Regions from separate parts of the Bacillus sp. CZDM1 genome, predicted to be linked through region 2. Evidence: riboswitches for the same ligand, from Rfam matches in the RefSeq annotation. Region 2 holds a riboswitch; the other holds the start of a gene.
What was found. A riboswitch is a leader RNA that binds a small molecule or an ion and turns the genes downstream of it on or off. The one in region 2 is predicted to bind glycine.
Positions count from the first base shown of each region.

Region 1 (5,021 bases), on a different contig from region 2:
TTACGGACAATATATTACTCTCAACTATTTTTGGAGGGATCATTGGAGGCCTTGGTGTAGGCATCATTTTAAAGTCCTCCGGAACCTCTGGTGGTTTAGATATCATTGCGATTATTCTTTCGCGAACAAGTAATGTTAGTGTTGGTCTTCTTCTTACTGGTATGAACGGCCTCATCGTTCTAATTTCTGGAGCTGCTTTCAGTTGGAATATCGCCTTATACACGCTTTTGTCTATCTATTTAACCGGTAAGATGATTGATACTATTCACACGGATCATATTAAATTGACCATGCAGATTGTTACTTCAAAAGGTGAGTTAATACGAAAGGAATTATTGGAATCAATCTATCGAGGGATTACAATTATGGAAGGTTATGGCGGTTACTCCCAAGAGAAAAAACAGATTATCATGATGGTCGTTACACGCTACGAAACGACACAAATAAAAAAAATTGTCCGAAAACATGATGAAAATGCATTTATAAATATATTTGAGACGGTTGAAGTTGACGGTGTATTTGCTAAAAATTAGGAGGGTTACGTTATATATAAGGAGTATATCTTCCAAAGAGGATAATACTCCTTTCTCCTTTAAAAAGGGTGATGGCTGCCACGAGGCGCCTGTCACCCTTTTGTCATATATTCCACATTAAATTTCTACTTTTGTTCCTATCCCTGCTTGATTGGCTTTTTCATAGACGGCAGCAGCAACAGCTAGGTCAAAGTAGGCGATGCCGACGGATTTGAAGAATGTGATTTCATCATCTGTTACTCTCCCAGGAATTTGACCGGCTGTTAATTCTCCAATTTCACCGTGTAATTCCGAGAAGCTCCAGTTTCCGGCATTCGCCGGTATAATGAAGTCGCCAGCCTCTCCCTTTACACCTTCAATTGTATCTGCGACAATCTTTGAGCAGCGATGGAGTGTTTCCTCATCAACCTCCTGCATGTGTGGCGAATAAGATCCAACACCGTTTATATGTGTTCCTGGCTGCAACGCACTTCCGGAAAATAAAGGAGTTTCTGAGCGGGTGCTGCAGATGACAATGTCTGCCTTTGACACCGCCTCATTGACATCTTCCATGATGTGGATTTCCCCAGCATACGTTTGCGCCAAATCATTTATTTTTTCAGCAAAAGCCAGTGCTTTTGCCTTCGTCCGATTGTACAGCATAATTGACTTGATATCGCGGACTTCCAAAACAGCCTGAAGCTGTTCCTCTGCCATCGCACCACATCCAATGACCACAACTGAGGTTACATTTTTCTTCGCTAAATGTTTGGTTGCAATACCGCTGACTGCACCGGTTCTTAATCTTGTTAAATAAGTTGCATTCAAACAGGCTAAATGCTCTCCGTTATTCGTATCACTTAATAGAATAACCCCTTGAGTTGTCCGTTTCCCAACGGAAGGATTATTTGGAAAAATGGTCACTACCTTCACTGAAGACTTCCCAATTGATTCGATAGCGGACGGCATATAGAGCGCAGACGCTTTTTTCTCTGGAAAATCTAAGACTGTCCTGTGCGGATTTAGGATTTTCCCTTCTATATAATCAGCCAGGGCGGATTCCAAATCTTGAATGGCATCCTTCATCGTATAAAGTGAGCGAATTTGTTGTTCTGACAGTATAAGCATTCAATACCTACTTTCTAAAAAGAAACACATTGCAGTAAAGCATATTCTCTTTTAAATTCTAATTTATCAAATCTTTTACCCTATGAAGAAATTCTATCACTCTATTTGCATTTTCGCGACCGCTTCTAATTCCAACCCTGCATCTTTAGGCAATCGCGCAACCTCAACTGTTGTTCTCGCAAAAGAGCGCCTTTCAATGTGAAAAGCGCTCTGCTTCTATGCCGATAATTTAATACTTTTTTCCGTTTTTCTTCTATATGAATACAAAGTAAATAATAATATAAACCATAAAGGTGTCAACAATAAGGCAGGACGTGTTTCTTCAGCAACCAGCATAATGATGAGAATGGCAGCAAACAACGTTAGAACAGCATAATTAATAAATGGTGTGAATGGTGCTTTAAATTTTGATTTAGCCTGCAATTTTGGCTGTGTTTTCTTGTAACGTAAATGGCAAATGAGAATGACACCCCAAACCCAAATAAAACAAATTGCACTAATCGTTGTCACGATACCAAAAGCTTGTTCCGGAATCAGTTTGCTCAATAGAGCGCCTACTGATACGACTAGTGCAGATACCCATAAAGCATTACTTGGTACATAATTTTTATTCAGTTTTGCAAACTTGGCTGGTGCCTGGTCATTTTTGCCTAAATTAAACAGGATCCGGCTGGTTGAAAACATCCCGCTGTTACAAGCAGAAGCGGCTGAAGTTAAGACGACAAAATTTATAATTCCTGCTGCAACCGGAATTCCGACTAAACCAAACGTTTTAACAAAAGGACTTTCTGCAGCATTTAGCTCTGTCCATGGGTTCACACACAATAGGATAATCAGAGCGCCAACATAGAAGAATAGAATCCTTACAGGTATTTTATTAATTGCCGATGGGATATTTTTTTCTGGATTGGCTGTTTCCGCTGCCGATACACCCACTAATTCCACACCGACATAGGCAAAGACGACCATTTGGAAAGATAGTAAGAAACCTGAAATGCCGTTTGGAAAAAGTCCTCCATGCTGCCAAAGGTTTTGAACCGTAACTGTTCCAACATCTGTCTTGAATCCTATCACCAGCAAAATAACCCCAATGCCAATTAATACGAGAATCGTTATTACTTTTATTAAAGCAAACCAAAACTCTAATTCTCCGAAAAGCTTTACCGTTAATAGATTCAGTCCTAATAAAATGATTAAACAGATAATGGCAGGTATCCATTGTGGGATATCAAACCAATATTGTACATATAGACCAACTGCAATCACATCAGCCATAGCAACCATAATCCAACAAAACCAATACGTCCATCCGGTTACAAACGCTGCCCTAGGTCCAAGATAATCTTCGGCAATATCTGTAAAAGATTGATACCCTGCTTTAGACAACAGGAGTTCTCCTAGTGCCCTCATAACAAAAAAAACGGCGATACCCACAATTAAGTAAGCAAAGATGATGGACGGACCCGCCAGTTGAATCGCTTTACCAGATCCTAAGAATAATCCAGTGCCAATAGTGCCGCCAATTGCGATTAGTTGAACATGCCGATTTTTTAACTCTCTCTTTAATTCTTGCTGTGCCAAACCTAACTCCTCCTTAAAATCCTTTAATGTGAAACAATGAGCATTGATTTCACCCAATATCTTTATGAGTGACTGCTCTTTCTTCTTTTCCAAACGAAAAAAAAGAGATTGGATGTCCTCCAATCTCTTAGGTATAAGAATAGCAAATAATATTAGTCATGCTAAAGATAATCAGCATTACAAATAAATATTCAGTACTCTTCTGTCCTTTTGCCTGAGATTGTGAACCCTTCGGCGCCGCTTAAATTCCAGCGGTCTCTCCAGAAGCTGCTCCTGCTATAGTGTGATCCATAGCAATCATAGCCTTCTAATTATTTAGTTATTTAATAGAGTTAAAAATATCTTTAAATAATTTTTAATTTTAATAGTAGATTAATACTTTGTCAACAATCAATGTGATTGTTTTCTTGAAAATGTTTTGATAGCCATTTTCGGAGAATTATGATAATATAAATTAAATTAAAAAAGACCATGTGTAACTGGCGAAACGCGGATAACCGCGAGGGAGCACATGGTGTCGCAGCCGTTCGCCTGGGCAGAGGTAAGGGATTTATATCCCTTACCTCTTTCTGTTTATTGAAGCAAAAATTAGGAGGGAAATTATGAGCACTATCACTTTAGAAAAAGTAAAAACGATCAAAACACTCAATAATATTGCGGAAACTGGACTAAAGGTATTCAATAAGGGCAATTTTCAGATTGATAACAGCAGTGAAAATCCGGATGCAATCCTTGTTCGCAGCTTCAATATGCACGCATTAGAAATTGGCAATAATTTAAAGGCAATCGCAAGAGCTGGAGCAGGTGTGAATAATATTCCGGTAGAAAAATGTACAGAGCAAGGTATCGTTGTATTCAATACTCCTGGTGCAAATGCCAATGCCGTAAAAGAAATGGTGCTAACCTCATTAATATCTTCTTCACGAAACCTTTTTGCCGGTATTGCTTGGGCAAAGGCATTAGATGGTGAAGGTGACCAAATTCCAAAGCTAGTGGAAGCAGGAAAAAAACAGTTTGTCGGAAAAGAAATTAAAGGAAAAACGTTAGGTGTCATTGGTTTGGGAGCAATTGGTGCACTTGTAGCGAATGATGCGCTTGATTTAGATATGGATGTGATTGGATTTGACCCATTTATCTCTGTCGATACAGCTTGGAATTTGTCACGGAATGTACAGCGGGCAATCACAATTGAACAGTTGTTCTCAGAATCTGATTATATTACTGTACACGTACCGTTTACCGAGGATACAAAAGAAATGTTTAACAGTGCAACATTTAGCATAATGAAGCAGGGTGTTCATATTTTAAACTTCTCACGTGGTGAGCTTGTGAATGAAAATGATATGGCAACAGCTCTTGAAAGCGGGAAAGTTGGAAGATATATTACAGATTTCCCGAATGAAAATGTGCTTAAAATGAAAAATACTGTCCCGATTCCGCACTTAGGTGCCTCTTCATTAGAATCCGAGGAAAATTGTGCTATAATGGCAGCCCGTCAGGTGAAGGAATTTTTAGAAACTGGAAACATCAAAAACTCAGTGAATTTCCCAAATACTTCCCTACCTTATACAGGAAAGCAACGAGTAGTGGCATTTCACCACAATGTTCCAAACATGGTCGGACAGATCACGTCCGCTGTATCAAGTTACCATTTAAACATTGCGGATATGGTTAACCGAAGCCGAGGGGAATACGCGTATACTATGATTGACATTGATAATAAAGTAAATGGTGATGTTATTCCGGCATTAGAGGAAAAAATCAATCAAATTTCTGGCATGGTAACCGCTCGTATTATTT
Region 1 is NZ_JBUESO010000025.1:19,848-24,868, forward strand. Features, by position in the region: gene ACY3XC_RS27855 (YitT family protein) at 1-533, shown strand, start outside; gene ACY3XC_RS27860 (ornithine cyclodeaminase family protein) at 651-1,640, opposite strand; gene ACY3XC_RS27865 (amino acid permease) at 1,857-3,221, opposite strand; glycine riboswitch at 3,414-3,495, opposite strand; ZMP/ZTP riboswitch at 3,687-3,765, shown strand; gene ACY3XC_RS27870 (phosphoglycerate dehydrogenase) at 3,824-5,021, shown strand, end outside.
Region 1: linked by a shared signal. The riboswitch ahead of ACY3XC_RS27865 (amino acid permease) and the one ahead of gcvT (glycine cleavage system aminomethyltransferase GcvT) in region 2 are both predicted to bind glycine.

Region 2 (16,856 bases):
GCCTTCTTAAACATCCTGTTGAGGAGATATGGTCTTATTTAACCGATAACGAGAAACTTCCAAAATGGTTTTCAGAGCTTCGTGTAGATGAACTCCGCGAAGGGGGACTAATTAAGTTTGACATGGGGGATGGTACCTTTGAGGACATGGAGATACTCGAACTAAAAATGCAATCTGTATTGGAGTTTACGTGGGCAGAGGACGTTGTCCGTTTTGAGTTATCGCAGGAGCAAGATGGATGTTTATTAGTCTTAAAAGAAAAAATGAATAAAATAACCGATCATACTCCAAGAGATCTTGCTGGGTGGCATGTCTGTTTAGATGTCATAGAAGCATTACTGGATGGCCGGACTATTGAACGTAAAGAAGAATGGAAAATCTGGTATGAAAAGTATATAAAGGAAATAGAAAAAGTCACACAACAATAAAAAAATCAGGCGAACATCATAAATGGGTTCGCCTGATTTTTTTATCTTTTGAAGTTCCAGTCATCGCTTTCATATCGTTCTTTTGCAATTTTATTTACATATGCAAGTTCTTCTTCTGTTAATTGATAGGATTCAAGTTCGATATTAAGCCCATCAGCAAATCCTTTATAAAAAGCTTCTTTTGCTTCCTCAAGTGAAATTCTTCTTGGACTGATTTCATTAATAGCAACTGCTTTATTTTTGAAAGTAGACTTCATCCGTTCCTTTACTCTCTCATTTGGATATTTAAATAAACTGAACAGTTTATCTTCATCTAAATCTAAAAGTATCGATCCGTGTTGGAGAATGACTCCCTTTTGCCTTGTCTGTGCACTTCCTGCGACCTTACGACCTTCAACCACGAGTTCATACCAGCTTGGTGCATCAAAGCACACTGCTGAGCGTGGATCCTTCAATGCACTCCGCTCTTCGTCTGTTTTTGGAACTGCAAAGTATGCTTCTAATCCAAGTTGATGGAATCCTTTTAAGATCCCTTCTGAAATAACACGATAAGCCTCTGTTACCGTTTTAGGCATTTCTGGGTGATCCTCAGAAACAATGACACTGTACGTAAGCTCGTGCTCATGCAGAACACCACGGCCGCCAGTAGGCCGTCTTACAAACCCTAATCCATGGGCTTTTACTGCCTCCAAGTTAATTTCTTTTTCAACCTTTTGGAAATATCCTATCGATAGAGTTGCAGGTTCCCAGCCATAAAATCTGATAACCGGTGGGATTTTCCCTTCACTATGCCAATCAAGCAAAGCCTCATCCAACGCCATGTTAAATGATGGTGAACAATTTCCAGAATCTATAAATCGCCATACCTCTTTATCCATTTAAAAACCTCATCTTTATGTAGTTTACTCTTGTTTTAGTCTACCAAAATCTGATATGAATTCAAAACGAGAAGTTTTTGGTATAATGAAGAAGAAGTTTTTGTCGTTTATTCTTTATCTTTGCACGATTGACTTATATAATAAAACATAGTGTACCAAAGCTTGAAAGGAGCAAAAAGAAATTGAATTCACTTATACCTCTATTAATCATCATTGTAGCAGTTATAGCTTATTCCGTTTTCACCTATTTTTATCAAAAAAGGATTGTTAAAACGGTAACGGAAGAGGAGTTTCGTGCCGGTTATAGGAAGGCACAGCTAATCGATGTACGTGAACCTAACGATTTCGAAGCAGGTCATATTTTAGGAGCTCGTAATATTCCGATTTCCCAAATAAGAACACGAATGAAGGAGCTTCGCCCAGATTTACCTGTTTATTTATATGATCAAAACGGAATGCGGAGTGCCCGTGCAGCACAGTTTCTACATCGTAAAGGTTACAAAGACCTTACCCAGCTTCAAGGCGGGTTTAAAAAATGGTCCGGTAAAGTGAAAGTAAAAAAATAAGCCAATGAAGACTTCCTTTTAAGTGGAAGTCTTTTTATTTTGTGCATAGAAAAGGGGCCAGATTCTGCTGTCAGAATCTGGCCCTTCTATATGTTAAGCCTTTTGAAATCTAAGAATTGGTTTACGAGCTGCTGTTGCTTCGTCCATACGACCTACTACGGTTGTGTGAGGTGCTTCTTGGACGATTTCTGGGTTCTCTTCTACTTCTTTCGCAATTTGAATCATGATATCTACAAATGAATCAAGAGTCTCTTTAGATTCTGTTTCAGTCGGCTCTATCATAATACATTCTTCTACATTCAGCGGGAAGTAGATGGTTGGCGGATGGTAGCCAAAATCAAGCAGTCGTTTTGCAATATCCAAAGTACGAACACCTAATTTTTTCTGCCTTCTTCCACTTAGTACAAACTCATGTTTGCAATGCTTATCAAACGGAAGATCATAATACTCAGCCAGTCTTCTCATCATATAGTTTGCATTTAATACTGCATACTCTGTTACCGCCTTTAAACCGTCAGGCCCCATAGAACGAATGTAGGTATAAGCACGTACATTAATTCCAAAGTTACCATAGAAAGGCTTCACACGGCCGATAGATTGCGGACGGTCATAATCAAACACATACTCTTCACCACGTTTTGCTATCACTGGCTTCGGAAGGAAAGGAATCAGGTCTGCTTTTACACCAACAGGACCTGAACCAGGACCTCCGCCGCCATGTGGACCGGTAAAGGTTTTATGAAGATTCAAGTGAACAACATCAAATCCCATATCTCCCGGTCTAGCTTTTGATAGAACCGCATTTAAGTTTGCACCATCATAATAGAGCTTACCGCCTGCAGCGTGAACAATCTCAGCCATTTCAACGATATTTTCTTCAAATAGACCAAGTGTATTCGGGTTGGTTAACATTAAAGCAGCTGTATCTTCGCCAACCACTCTTTTTAAATCGTCTAGGTCAACTAAACCATACTCATTTGATTTAACTGTAATCGTTTCAAGCCCAGCTACCGTTGCCGATGCTGGATTTGTTCCATGTGCTGAATCGGGAACGATAACCTTTGTACGCTTTAGATCCCCATTTGCTTCATGGAAGGCACGAATCATCATTAATCCAGTCCATTCACCATGGGCACCAGCTGCTGGCTGTAATGTCACTTCGTCCATTCCTGTGATTTCAATTAAATGCTGCTGCAAATCATACAGCAGCTCAAGAGCACCTTGGACAGAGCTTTCGTCTTGAAGCGGATGGACATGAGCAAATCCATTAAACCGAGCTACATTTTCATTAATTTTTGGGTTATATTTCATTGTGCAGGAGCCTAATGGATAAAAACCAGAATCAACACCATGATTTCTACGTGAAAGGGCGGTGTAATGACGCATAATATCAAGCTCAGATACCTCAGGCAGCTCTGGCTCTTCTTCGCGCAAATACCCTTCCGGAAGAAGACTGCTAAGTTCTAATTCAGGAACATCCATTTCAGGGAGGCTGTATCCAATTCTTCCTGGTGTACTAAGTTCAAAAATGAGTGCCTGGTCTTGGTTATGCATGTAAATCCCCCACTTCTTTCACAAAAGTATCAATTTCTTCCTTCGATCTTTGTTCTGTAACCGCAACGAGCATGTGATTTGCGAGCTCCGAATAATCACTGCCTAAATCGTATCCGCCAATCATTCCTTTTCGCAACAGCTCTTGATTAATTTCTTTTACAGGTTTATTTAATTTAACAACAAATTCGTTAAACGAGTAACCATCATGGATGACTTCAAAACCAGCTTCTTTAAATGCAGTTTTCGCATAGTGAGCCTTTTGCAGGTTAGCAGCGGCAATTTCGCGAACTCCTTTTTTACCCAGCGCCGTCATCGCTACTGAGGCTGCCAGGGCATTTAATGCTTGGTTAGAACAAATATTAGATGTCGCTTTATCCCGACGGATATGCTGTTCACGGGCTTGAAGAGTTAGTACAAAACCACGGCGTCCTTGATCATCAGTTGTCTGGCCGACTAGACGGCCTGGAACTTTACGCATTAACTTAGTGGTTACTGCAAAATATCCGCAGTGTGGACCGCCAAACGCAGTAGGGATACCAAACGGTTGTGCATCACCAATAACAATATCTGCTCCGAACTTACCAGGAGGTGTTAATACACCTAGTGATAGCGGATTGCTTGAAACAACAAACAGTGACTTGTGAGCATGGATGATTTCTTCAAGTTCCTTTAATGGTTCAATTCGGCCGAAGAAGTTTGGATACTGAACGATCACTGCTGCAATCTCCTCGTTTGCCAAACCTTTTAAGGCTTCAATATCTGTTACCCCGTTATCAACAGGAACTTCAATCACTTCAAGATACTGTCCTTTTGCATACGTTTTGAGGACTTCCTTTGATTCAGGGTGAACGGCACCTGAAACAAGGATTTTTTTACGTTTTGTATGACCAGCACTTAGCATTGCTGCTTCAGCTAGAGCTGTCCCGCCATCATACATAGAGGAGTTCGCAACATCCATGCCTGTTAATTCACAGATCATCGTTTGGAATTCAAAAATAGCTTGAAGCTCTCCTTGAGAGATTTCTGGTTGATATGGTGTATAAGCTGTATAAAATTCAGAGCGGGAAATAACATGGTCGACAATGACTGGCATGTAATGGTCATAAACCCCTGCTCCTAAAAAGGATACATTTCGTTTTAAATCGGCATTACGAGAAGCCATGTTAAAAAGCTCTTTCATCAAAGCAGTCTCTGACTTTGCTGCCTTGATGTTATATTCACCTTTAAATCGTACTTTTTCTGGGATATCGCTGAATAATTCATCAACGGAACTAACACCAATTGTATCAAGCATTGCCTTTTTATCTTCTTCAGTCATAGGTAAATAACGATGTTTCATAACCTAATCTCCCCTCGTGTTTACTTTTCTCGTTTATAAAAAGGTGTTGGGACTATTTTCGCCTTTAGGCGTTTTCCGCGAATTTCCACGTCAATTTCAGAATCAATACCTGCATGTTCACTTTTAATAAGGACAAGTCCAATATTCTTTTTCAAGGATGGTGATTGAGTTCCAGTTGTAACCTCACCAATTAGCTCTTCGCCTTTATATACTGGGTAGCCGTGACGTGGTATACCACGATCAATCATTTCAATTCCTACTAACTTTCTAGCCGCCCCTGCATCTTTTTGCTGCTTAAGTACTTCTTTACCAATAAAATCTGCTTCTTTGTTCAACTTAACTGCAAAGCCAATTCCAGCTTCTAATGGCGAAATTTCAGGAGACAATTCTTGGCCATATAGAGCTAAAGTTGCCTCAAAGCGAAGTGTATCCCGAGAACCAAGCCCGCATGGAACAACGCCATCCTCTTCTCCAGCAGATAAAATCGCCTTCCAAAGTTCTACAGCATCTGACGCATCGCAATAAATTTCAAAGCCGTCTTCACCAGTATACCCAGTTCGTGAAACTAGTGCATTTTTTCCATTAATCTCCATTTCCCATTGGAACTTAAAGAAGCCAATTTCAGTTAAATCGCTATCACCTGCAAGCTTTTGAAGTACTTTTTCAGCAAGTGGGCCTTGCAGCGCCAATTGAGCCATTTTTTCAGATAAATTATCTATCAAAACATTTCCCTCTAAATGGGCTTCAAGCCATTTGAAATCCTTCTCAATATTCGAGGCATTCACAACAAGTAAATAATGATTGTCTTCTATTTTATAAACTAGCAGGTCATCAACAGTGCCGCCATTTTCATAGCACATTGCATTGTATTGTGCTCCGCCATTTTTAATTTTTGAAATATCGTTTGTTAACATCTTTTGCAAGTAGTTTAAGCTGTCGGGTCCTGTGACGATGATTTCCCCCATATGCGATACATCAAATAACCCAGCCTTTGTGCGGACAGCTTCATGTTCTTCCTTGATGCTTGAGAATTGAACAGGCAGCTCCCAGCCTCCAAAATCAATCGTTTTCCCGCCATATTCCTTATACACTTCGAATAGCGGCGTGCGTTTTAATTCACTCATCAATAATCCCCCTTTAATCAAAGATGTTTTTCATAGGTTGATACCTTGTTAAATACTTTAGTGCATAAACAACAAAAAGGACAGAAACCTCCCTTTTACGAAAAAGAAGGTCTCTGTCCTTGCACCTGAAAGTTTACCTAGGCTAGGCTTTCCCCTTTGGTGGCTGCCCTTTAGTCAGCACTCTCCAGAGCTGCGTCAAACAAGAGTTCTTTTGCCTGAGAGATTCACACATTGTGCTTGCTCCTTCGGCGCTACATCAGTAGTCTCTCCCCTTGTCATCATCCGCATTATAATAATTTCAAATTCGGGTCATACTAAAATATACATCTGAAAAAAATTATTTTATTACAATATTTAAAACTTTCAAAGCTATTTACATCCTACCATTAAAGCATAATATTGAGCAATAAATTTTTCTGCAAAAGGGAGATGAAAAACATGACAGTTCAAATAGAATTTGATTCCTCTTGGCAGGATGAATTTTTACATAGAATTGAAAACGATGGCCCTTGGGGAAATCGGGAGCTTTTTAAGCTGGCAGTTGGAGTTGAAAAACATCTGATAATCCCTGATTTTGAAGGCTTACAAGCACCAAGTCATCTGCCTAATCTAACCCCGCTGCCCCATCAGCTCGAAACCGCAAAGCAGGTAATTGAAAACATGAATGGAAAAGCTATTCTTGCAGATGAAGTGGGTCTTGGAAAAACAATAGAAGCCGGACTTATATTAAAAGAATACATGATTCGCGGCCTCGTTAAAAAAGTATTAATTCTCGTTCCCGCTTCGCTAGTGACCCAATGGTCCTATGAATTAAATAGTAAATTTTTCATTCCTGCTGTTTCTCAAAGAAAAAGCTATGTATGGGAGCAATGCGATGTAGTTGTCTCTTCGATTGATACCGCTAAACGGGACCCTCATCGTGATATTATTTATAAACAAGACTACGATTTAATTATTATTGATGAGGCACACAAACTGAAGAACAATAAGACTAAAAACTATGAGTTTGTTCAAAATCTAAAAAAGAAGTTTTGTCTTCTTCTCACTGCAACTCCGATACAAAATCGGATTGAAGAAATCTTCAATCTTGTTTCCCTATTAAAACCGGGACATTTAGGCAGTGAAACAGCATTTTATGAAAAATACAAACGGGATGCCCGCTCATTAAATGACAATGCGCATTTGAAAGAGCTGGTAAATAAGGTAATGATTCGAAACCGGCGTGCCGATACAGGTATTGAATGGACCAAAAGACATGTAGAAACGATTCCGATTGAATTTTCACCTCAAGAGAAAGAATTGTATGAAGCCATTACTGAATTAAAAAGTGAGGGTGATTGGGTTCAAACAAGTGCTTTCTCGGTGATGACCTTACAGCGTGAAGCCTGCAGCAGCAGGGAGTCCGTATTTTATACTCTTAAAAATATGCTGCAAAAAAAAGAAAATCCAACAAAGTCATACGAAGATCAAATTCAATATTTAATTTCAAAGGTAGAAGCAGTTACAACAAACTCAAAAGCAGAAAAGGCATTGGAGTTAATCCAAAAAATCGATGATAAGGTAATCATTTTCACCGAATACAGAGCGACCCAAATGTATCTTCAATGGTATTTAAAACAAAATGGGATATCATCTGTTCCTTTCCGGGGCGGTTTTAAGCGCGGGAAAAAAGACTGGATGCGTGAGCTATTTCAAAAACATGCACAAGTCCTCATAGCGACTGAAGCTGGCGGCGAGGGAATTAACCTCCAATTCTGTAATCATATAATTAATTTCGATTTACCCTGGAATCCAATGAGGCTTGAGCAAAGAATCGGCAGGATTCATCGTCTTGGCCAGGAAAAGGACGTAATGATTTATAACTTTGCCATCCAGAACACAGTTGAAGAACATATATTAAAGCTTCTATATGAAAAAATTGAACTATTTGAAAAAGTTATAGGTGATTTAGACGATATCTTAACGAAGCTAGACTTTGGAAGTATTGAAGATCATTTAATTGATATATTTGGACAATCCTGCTCTGAAGGTGAAATGCGAATTAAGATGGAAAACCTTACATCTATGATTGATTTGGCTAAAGACATGCAGAAGGAGGATTCACATGCAGCAGCTGGAAATTCATAACTTTCTTATACGCTATTTTCAGGCTAATGAATGTGAAATAACTGAAAATGGCCCTGGATACTTATCTGTTCAGTTATCGATTGAGCTTGATAAGGAATTAATGAATAGACCTTTTTATTGGCACTATTTAGAAAAAACGGGTGGAATAGCTAATCCAATGAAGCTTACTCTTATTACGAATCCACAGATAGCGCCCGAAAATATAAAAGGGGAAACCATTCATTTTGGGTCCCCAAGACTGCATCAAATATTTCAATCAACAAAGAAACTATCGAGTTACATCAGGCTTTATGAGAATCACCAGAATAACAATCAACAAACGCCATTAATGCCTTGGTTGTGTATGAATGTTAAGATATCATATCAATGCGACCGGAAACGGGATATTTTTAAATCAATCGGTTTGCAGCTCATAAATGGACAAATGGTAGAGGATTTCCATGATCATCTGCAGAATGTTCAGCTTACACCGAAAATACCAGATTATTCATTTACACTATCGCCGCTTGTAAAACCGAAAAGCGGTTTGGCACGAATTGAAAATTATCTAAAAACAGTAATTGATGAAGATGATCATTCTTGGGCTGAGGATGCCAGGAAGCGTTGGGAGAAGGATTTGCAGCTTCTTCACCATTTTTATGAGGATGCAGAAGAAGAAAATGAAAGTTACGAAACAGAGAAAAAAGCTTTACAGGAACAGTATGAACCAAAAATAAACATCTCGTTTATTAATGGCGGATTGTTTTATTTAACCGATAAGGCTGTTTAATACGAAAAGCGGAAGCGCCTTGACCAGGGAAAAAATGAACTGCTTTTTTCCTAGGGAAAAATGCAGTTCATTTTTTCCTAGGGGCGACAGGCATAAGACGAGCCGGCGGAAAGGTTGCTCTTTAACCTTTTTGACGGATTGGCTTATGACCCGAGCTCCTAGGCGCTGGAGCTAGACAGAACAATAAAGAAGAAGCAGACATGATTCTGCTTCTTTACCTTTTTCTCCTATTTTTTACTTCGATATAAAAAATATAGGGAAGAATCCCGAACCAACGATACCAAAAAGATGCCTTGGCCTGCTTTCTCTCTTCCCGGAGCCGTTTTCGTTCATCTTTTGGCTGGTCCGCATATTTAACAAGAGTTTGAGTCATATATTTTACATAATCATTTGTTTTCATGGACACACCTGCCTTTATTTCTTCCCTAAAAGTATGTCCATATTTTATTTTTTCAAACTACTAAGACCCTTAATAAATTTCAGCCCATTTAATCATTTTTTTTGCGGCAAGATCAAAAAAGCCGCGTCCTGCCACTGTTTCACCAGTGTGCATTTTAAGAGTAAAGTTGATTTTCTGTACCGACCCGATCGGAATGTCTGCTTGATATCCCATAATCCCTTTTTGATAGGAGAATGAGCCCTTAACTGGTACAACACCACCGGATTGCAATAATTTTTCGATTTTTTTAAAAGAAGAATGGAAATAATATTCCTCCTGAAGAATCACAGTTGTTTCATACGACAATTTCCTTTCAGATAGCAATTGTTCTACACGAAAGGAAAAAATAGAAAGAAACAAAATGAGTACCACTAAAGTCAATGGATATGTAAATCCTCGTTCACTGCTCCTCATATTACTGGAAACCATTCAATATAGGAATGTACTACAACACTGTATTCTCTTTCCCAGACATCTTTTACGGTAATTTTCACTGAGTTATTTATCCTTGTAAACGTGACCACAGAAACATTCTGCAGTAATGTTTCATGTCCAGTAGAATTCACTCGCTTTCTTATATTACTGCCATACTTTTCATATAAAACTTTTTCATTACCTAGGGTTAATACCAGGTTACCTGAAACCACTTCCACTTTAGAGCTAATATGGATTTCCTTTTTTATCTGACTGCAAAATACGTCCCACTCCATGTTTTGGAGTCTTACATTTGAATCTTTATTGTCTAATATGATTTGAAATACCGGAAACATGAAAAATACGATCGTTGTGAAGATTGAGAATGCAAAAAGCACCTCAAGGAGAGTAAAAGCTTTTTCATTCGGGTATCGCACAGTCTTCAAAACTTGAGAGAAGTGTATTTTCATCAACTTTCACACACACCTCCTTTTGTCCACTAACTGAGGTCAAACGCCAGTAAATCTTATATTCTGTTCCATTAAGGTTTATGGAGTAAGGGGTATTGGTCCTGTCCTCAATTAAATTTGCTTGAAGTTCTTCAAATAAAAACTGTTTAGCTCTTTTTTCTCTCACATGCTGCTGAGATTGATTTGCAAAATCTATTAACAAAGGCACAAAAAACATACTCAGCATAAACAAAGCAGACAATGATAAAAGGAGCTCGAGTAAAAAGAAGCCATCATTCTTCCAAAACATAAAACCGTCCCTTTCCAATCAAAAGAGTTAATTTGTAATCCTGCTGCGGCGTCCGAATAAATAGTGTACCGAATCTGTCTACATTCCCATTCCGATTATATTTAAAATATAGTGGGATGGTGCCCTGACCTACAGTTATCCTCGGAGAATAATTTCTTTCGACTATGCTATTAACACCCGCTGCGATGACATACGTATGCTCATTCTCTATAAAGATAACACTCACTTCAGTCTGATTAGCGATGGCATACTGCTGACCGTAAAATAAATCTGCTTTTAATTGGGAAATAAAGGACTTGGTAGTAGCTATTTGGTATTGTGGCTTTATGCTAAAGACAGTTATCGAAGAGATGATTAAAAAGATGGAGAGAACAAGCAAAGATTCAATCAATGTAAATCCGTTTTGATTGTAATGCATTACGTTGTTGGTTTGGCTACAGCTGTTACTTTACCTTCTGAATCAATCTGTACATTCTTTGTTCCATTTGGACAACCGGTATCTTCAATAAGATAGCCATCAGTAATTAGATTTGCCATCGTAGGCACCTTATTATTTTCCATAATATAAGACTGCACCTGTGCTTGAACCATTTTCACAAATGCCTCACAGCCTTTGTTGTTAATATTTGTATTATGCCTGGCCACATTTGGAATTGTAACAATTAATAAAACCGAAATAACCAGCATCACAATCATCATTTCAACAAGTGTAAAACCTTTTTCATTTTTCATCATTAATTCCTCCATTTTATATTGTTAGCTTTTCTATATTCCATCTAATAGCTGGAACATCGGCAATAATATTGCTAAGTACATTGATACAACAAGAAAGCCAATAAAAAGATAAAGAACAGGCTGAATCATTTTTAAGCTTTTTTCAATCCGTTCCTCCATGTTTAATAAACAGTGCTCGCTAAAAAATAGTAATTCTTGTTCTAATTTCCCATTTTCTTGTCCATGTTTTATTATCATCGAAAATTCTCTCTCAAAGAATGGGAATGAAGCCAGGATTGACTCAAGTTTTTCACCGGTTAACAGCTTTTGCTTAATCTCCGATCCCAGCACGCTATAAAATGGCTGCCTGTGATTTTTCTCAAATAAGAGCAGAGCTTCAAATACGGATATTCCTCCTGATAAAAGAAAACTTAGCTGGACAGAAAAATAATGGGTAAACAACAATTTGAGGATTCTTCCCACAATCGGAAATCTTACGAGTTGTGACCGTTGCTTCAGGACGGAGATTTTCCGAAACACAAAAATATAATAAGTTGCACCTGATGCCAACAGAAGCAGGAGGATAGCCATTAATATTGGAACATATGTGTCGAAAGAGGAGAGTATCTTCATAAAGAAATTTGCTTCAAGACTCATAGATTCAAAGAGACTAGTGAATTTTGGCAGCAATGATTTCTGTACAAACACTAACAAAAAACCAGTGATAAAGATAAGTAAGGCTGGATACTGTATAAGTTTTACTAATTTTTTTCTATCATTCTCCTTTACTAATGCTAGACTGCTCCCTTCTAGAAGTGCCTCCGAAAAGCTGCCATGCCGCTCCGCAAAATAGACGTAACCAATTAAATCCTTGTGAAAGCCTAGATTACTTAGGACGTCATGGAATGATACCCCATTTCTCAGCTCAACTAAACACTGATACAGCTCCTCCTTTCGATTCTTTGATAAATGCAAGGATAAACTTTCAATTGCTTCTGCAATAGGGTACCCGCGTGCCAATAATTCTCCTATCCTTTTTAAGAAATTAGCCTGCTCATTAACAGACCAATTATGGCGCTTCATGATCATACACCAAACGATCGTATTCAGACTCTTTAATATAACCCAGAACAATCCCTTTTTTTATTACTTCTCTTACTGTCGTGTATCGCGAAATAATATTTTCTCCTTTCGCCTGTTTCATCGCAGCATTAAGATTTCTCCCTGATAGAAGTTCAAAAACACTCGCTCTTTTCCATCTTCCGTACGAATAGCAGAAGGGTGAACACTCCCCTTCGCAATATGGACATGTCAGCTCCACTAATCGCTGAGCTGTAACTGCAATGAGGGTTTGTTCTACCTCTAACCAATTTACACCAAACTCATGGAGACGGTATACCGCCCCCTTAGCGTCCCTTGTATGCATTGTACTGAGAACCAAATGTCCTGTTAATGCAGCCCGCACTGCAATTTTAGCTGTTTCCGCATCACGTATTTCACCGACCATAATAATGTCGGGGTCATGACGAAGAATTGCCTTTAGGCCCGCTGCGTATGTTACGCCCGCTTTTTCATTCACTTGTATTTGTAAAACAGAATCGTAGTTTTTTTCGATAGGGTCTTCAAGTGTGATTACGTTACGATGAAAAAGATGTGCGGTTTCATTTAAAAGGGAGTAAAGAGTTGTGGTTTTTCCTGATCCGGTTGGACCAGTAAAGATAATTAATCCATGTGCGTGTTTGAGAAGGGCAAGTAGTTTTCTGGTCATTCCAGGAAAAAGTGAGAGTTGGTGAAAGGGAATCTGTTCTTGTTGAGGCAATAGTCTGATCACCAGACTTTCTCGATTGTTTGATGGAAGGGTTGAAAGCCTAAGACCCATTAATTTCCCATCCACTTCACAAAAAATCGCACCGCTTTGTGGGCGTCTTCGTTCTCCGATATCCATATTTGCAGTAAATTTAAAATGTGAAATTAACCTGTCGCATTCATCTTTTGGAAGTGATAACCGGGGAATGAGTTTGTTCGTTAAGCGGATTTGAATGAGAGTGTCTTTCTTTCTGGGTACAATGTGAATATCTGTAGCTTGGTTTCTAGCAGCATCTTTGATAATCCTGTTTGCTAGTATCTCGATTGAACTTACAATGAGTAACACCACCTTTTATTTTGTCTTTGTAGTAATTCGACATCATTCATGCTATTCCTTCAAGATTCTTTCTTTTTTAAAAAAATATTTTTGGAGTTTATTACTTCGTAATCCCCTAAAAAACAACTATTGACAAATAGGTTGTATAATTTTTGTATAACACTTGTTTAACCAAACCCGGATGTACATTCTTTAAATGTGAACAATTTCTAAACATATAGTGTTAACATTGTTAACCTCATTCCCATGTTTAAATAGCTGTATTATAATTGGATTAAATTATGGGGGTTCGAGGTGAACAGAGATGGAACAAACATTAAAGATAACAAATGTTTTATCAGATCCAACTAGGTATTACATCTATCAATACATTACGAAACGTCACCAAGAAGTAACTGTACAAGAGGTGGCTGAGAACTTTAATATTCATCCCAATGTTGCAAGATTACATTTATCAAAACTTGAAGATGTTAACATGTTAGCTTCTGAAACTAAAAAGACTGGTAAAGGCGGCCGACCAAGTAGATTATACCGTTTATCGGACGATGTAATTCAATTGCACTTCCCGTTCCGGGATTATATGCTTCTATCCAAAGTAGCAATTACTACTATGCTTACATTAGGTGAAGCTGGTAAACAAGCTCTTTATTTAACTGGTAAGCGTTTTGGAACTGAAGTAATTGAGCAGGAATTGACAAGAAGATCCTTTGGGGAAGAAATAGAATTTGATCAAAAGCTAACCATATTAAAAAGTGCTGCAACATTAGCAGGATTCTATCCAGAATTCGAAGTTAATGGGGATCACACAAAAATTTACTTCCAGATTTACAATTGTCCGTTCAAAGAAGTTGCAGAGGAACACGAAAGTGTTTGTGCTATGCATCATGAGTTCCTAAAAGGAATGTTTGAAGCATTATTTGACAATGTGGAGCTAGTTGAGAAAGAAAATATCATATCTGGTTGTGAAACTTGCTCTTACCAGGCGCTTGTTTCAAACTAATTTGAAACTTTATTTACATTTGAACTCCTTTTCTTTATAATATTTCTTGATGGTACCGTAGGGGAAAAGGAGGGATACATATGGATCGTATGTACAGGGTCTTGGGTTTCTGGACAGGTATTTTCACCGTAATGTTCTATTTAGGTGATATGGATAAAACTGCCATGCTTTTCTTAGCCCAAACTGGATTCTTTGTTTTGTTAAGCTATCTAAAATTATCCGAACGTATGTACATGTATGTTTTCTGTGGGTATTTGACAGTATTCTTCGCAGGCTTCACTTATTGGACAACATTTATGATGCCGCTGGGTGGAGGACATTGAGAAGATATTAACACATAAAAAACACCGGACCTATTCCGGTGTTTTTTATTCTATAAATAGATTACCTTTTATACCTTTTTGTTGAATAACTATATGGAAAAACGAGCTCATACCAGACGGCATTATCAAACTGCGAATAGCACGATTTCGTTTGCTTACCTCTGAAAATGGATTTGGATCATAATGGTTTTCTAACTCCTTTAATATTCCTGCTTTAAGTAAAAACTCATCCTGCCTAAGCTTTGAATGGAATAACAATTCTGCCTGCTTACCCTTTTGTATTAGCCAATCAAAATGAATGTGTGTCGTTATGTCCATTTCTCCAGGGTGCTCCAAAACATCATGAATCATTTGGTGCTGATAATATCCCCTTAAGCTTCCCTTTATTCTTGAAGGCTGCTTCCAGTCCTCCTTGGTATATCCATAATCCGCTGTTACTACAAGCCCCCTCTTTAACACGAGGGATATATCTTGCACCATCCCTTCCATTAACAAAGGCACTTCTATTCGCTGCTTATCCTTTAATACCAAACCGCTTTCCTCTAAAAAAGTATAGATCGATGAATTGGTTAGCGGAACATTTTCCTCATATAAGGTTTCATTTTTCATTCCCACCATAACCTCATACAATTGACCGTTCACTTTCTCAATTACATGAACAGGCATGGCATCAAATAATTCATTGGAAAAGACCATCCCTTCAAACGCTTCAAGTTCATCAAGGCTGGTTACTTGCGTTACAGTATAGGCAGGCTTTAATAATTCATTTTGCAAACTCAAATGATAGGGACTGCTCTCTACAATTATGTATTTGAACGGAGTTTTGATGGAATCCTCCCATTCCTGTAAAAAGGCATGAGCAAAGCGACCATTTCCTGCACCAATCTCACAAAATATAGGTTCTAAATCATTTTCTTTACAAACATTTGCGAACCATTTGGCAATTATTTTCCCATAAATATCAGAAATATTACTTGTCGTAATAAAATCTCCTTGGCTGCCAATTTTTTGTTTATGTTTCATATAGTATCCTAATTCAGGATGATAGAGGACTGCCTCAATATACTCTGCATAGGATATTAAGTTTAGTTCTGAGTTTGAAATTAACCTCTTTAAATAGCTAAACATAATTTTTTCCTTCTTTCATTTTACATCATTGACACAGTGATAAATTTGTTATATTGTAAATTTAGTAGCTTAACTATATCCCTCCCATTATTTATAATAGGACATCCCCCAAAAAAGCCCTTCTCCGACGAGAAGGGCTTTTCTATGGAACAAATCCGTCTAGCACAAGCAGCCTGCCTAGGCGCTGCCGCTTTGGGATTTAAAAACCATTCAAAAACGGATTACTATCCATTTCTTCTCCAATTGTGGTTATAGGTCCATGCCCCGATAAAACAGCTGTTTCTTCTGGTAAAAATAATAATTTTTCATGGATACTCTTCATTAATTGTTTATGGTTACCCCCTGGGAGGTCTGTTCGACCAATACTGCTCTTAAATAGTGCATCCCCTGATACAACAAATCCCTCGGACTCAAAGTAATAGGATACACTCCCAGGCGAATGCCCTGGAGTCTCAAAAATAGAGAACGTAAAATCACCAATCGTTAACGTTTCCTCTTGTTTTAAGATATAGTCAGCTCTTTTCATTTTCATCAACTCTTGCATTTGAAAAAACTTCGAACCATTTAAAGCCGGATCTATCAGCCAATCTTCTTCCTCTTCATGAATATAAACAGGAATCTTAAAGTAGTCTCTTACCTCATCAACGGCACCAATATGGTCAAAATGTGCATGAGTTAAAAAAATTGCAATTGGTCTGAGTTCTCTCTTTGTTAACCACTTAATTAGCTTTTTCCCTTCACTGCCTGGATCAAAGATTAAACAGGATTTGTCAGGTCTTTCAACTATGTAACAATTTGTTTGTAATACCCCTAGAGGGATTTGAGACCATTTCATTTCTTTCATTACCTCCAACTATTTTTACCTTACTATTATTTTACACTATGTAAGCTTCATTGCTAACTTTTTTAGCCCTCGACAAATGATAAAAAAGAATATAAAATAAGAATCGAGTGTATATAATATTCTTACATAACTATTTTAGAGATTTGGGCTAAGCCCAAGTATTATCTAATAAAGGGGGCTTTATTAATGGGAGTAGTTATTATTTTTGCTTTGGTTGCCTTACTTGCTGCTTATGGTGCATTCACTGCCCTAAAAAATAAAAATTTCTTAGGGGCATTTTGGGCAGTAGCAACATTGGCTGTTTTTG
Region 2 is NZ_JBUESO010000001.1:511,538-528,393, forward strand. Features, by position in the region: gene ACY3XC_RS02735 (SRPBCC family protein) at 1-428, shown strand, start outside; gene ACY3XC_RS02740 (lipoate--protein ligase family protein) at 470-1,306, opposite strand; gene ACY3XC_RS02745 (rhodanese-like domain-containing protein) at 1,489-1,872, shown strand; gene gcvPB (aminomethyl-transferring glycine dehydrogenase subunit GcvPB) at 1,966-3,426, opposite strand; gene gcvPA (aminomethyl-transferring glycine dehydrogenase subunit GcvPA) at 3,419-4,765, opposite strand; gene gcvT (glycine cleavage system aminomethyltransferase GcvT) at 4,786-5,889, opposite strand; glycine riboswitch at 6,083-6,171, opposite strand; gene ACY3XC_RS02765 (DEAD/DEAH box helicase) at 6,328-8,016, shown strand; gene ACY3XC_RS02770 (YqhG family protein) at 7,994-8,785, shown strand; gene ACY3XC_RS02775 (YqzE family protein) at 9,000-9,185, opposite strand; gene comGG (competence type IV pilus minor pilin ComGG) at 9,255-9,596, opposite strand; gene comGF (competence type IV pilus minor pilin ComGF) at 9,635-10,108, opposite strand; gene ACY3XC_RS02790 (hypothetical protein) at 10,059-10,397, opposite strand; gene comGD (competence type IV pilus minor pilin ComGD) at 10,381-10,815, opposite strand; gene comGC (competence type IV pilus major pilin ComGC) at 10,815-11,129, opposite strand; gene comGB (competence type IV pilus assembly protein ComGB) at 11,163-12,194, opposite strand; gene comGA (competence type IV pilus ATPase ComGA) at 12,181-13,263, opposite strand; gene ACY3XC_RS02815 (helix-turn-helix transcriptional regulator) at 13,559-14,254, shown strand; gene ACY3XC_RS02820 (DUF2626 domain-containing protein) at 14,335-14,577, shown strand; gene ACY3XC_RS02825 (class I SAM-dependent methyltransferase) at 14,623-15,705, opposite strand; gene ACY3XC_RS02830 (MBL fold metallo-hydrolase) at 15,905-16,540, opposite strand; gene ACY3XC_RS02835 (DUF2759 domain-containing protein) at 16,736-16,856, shown strand, end outside.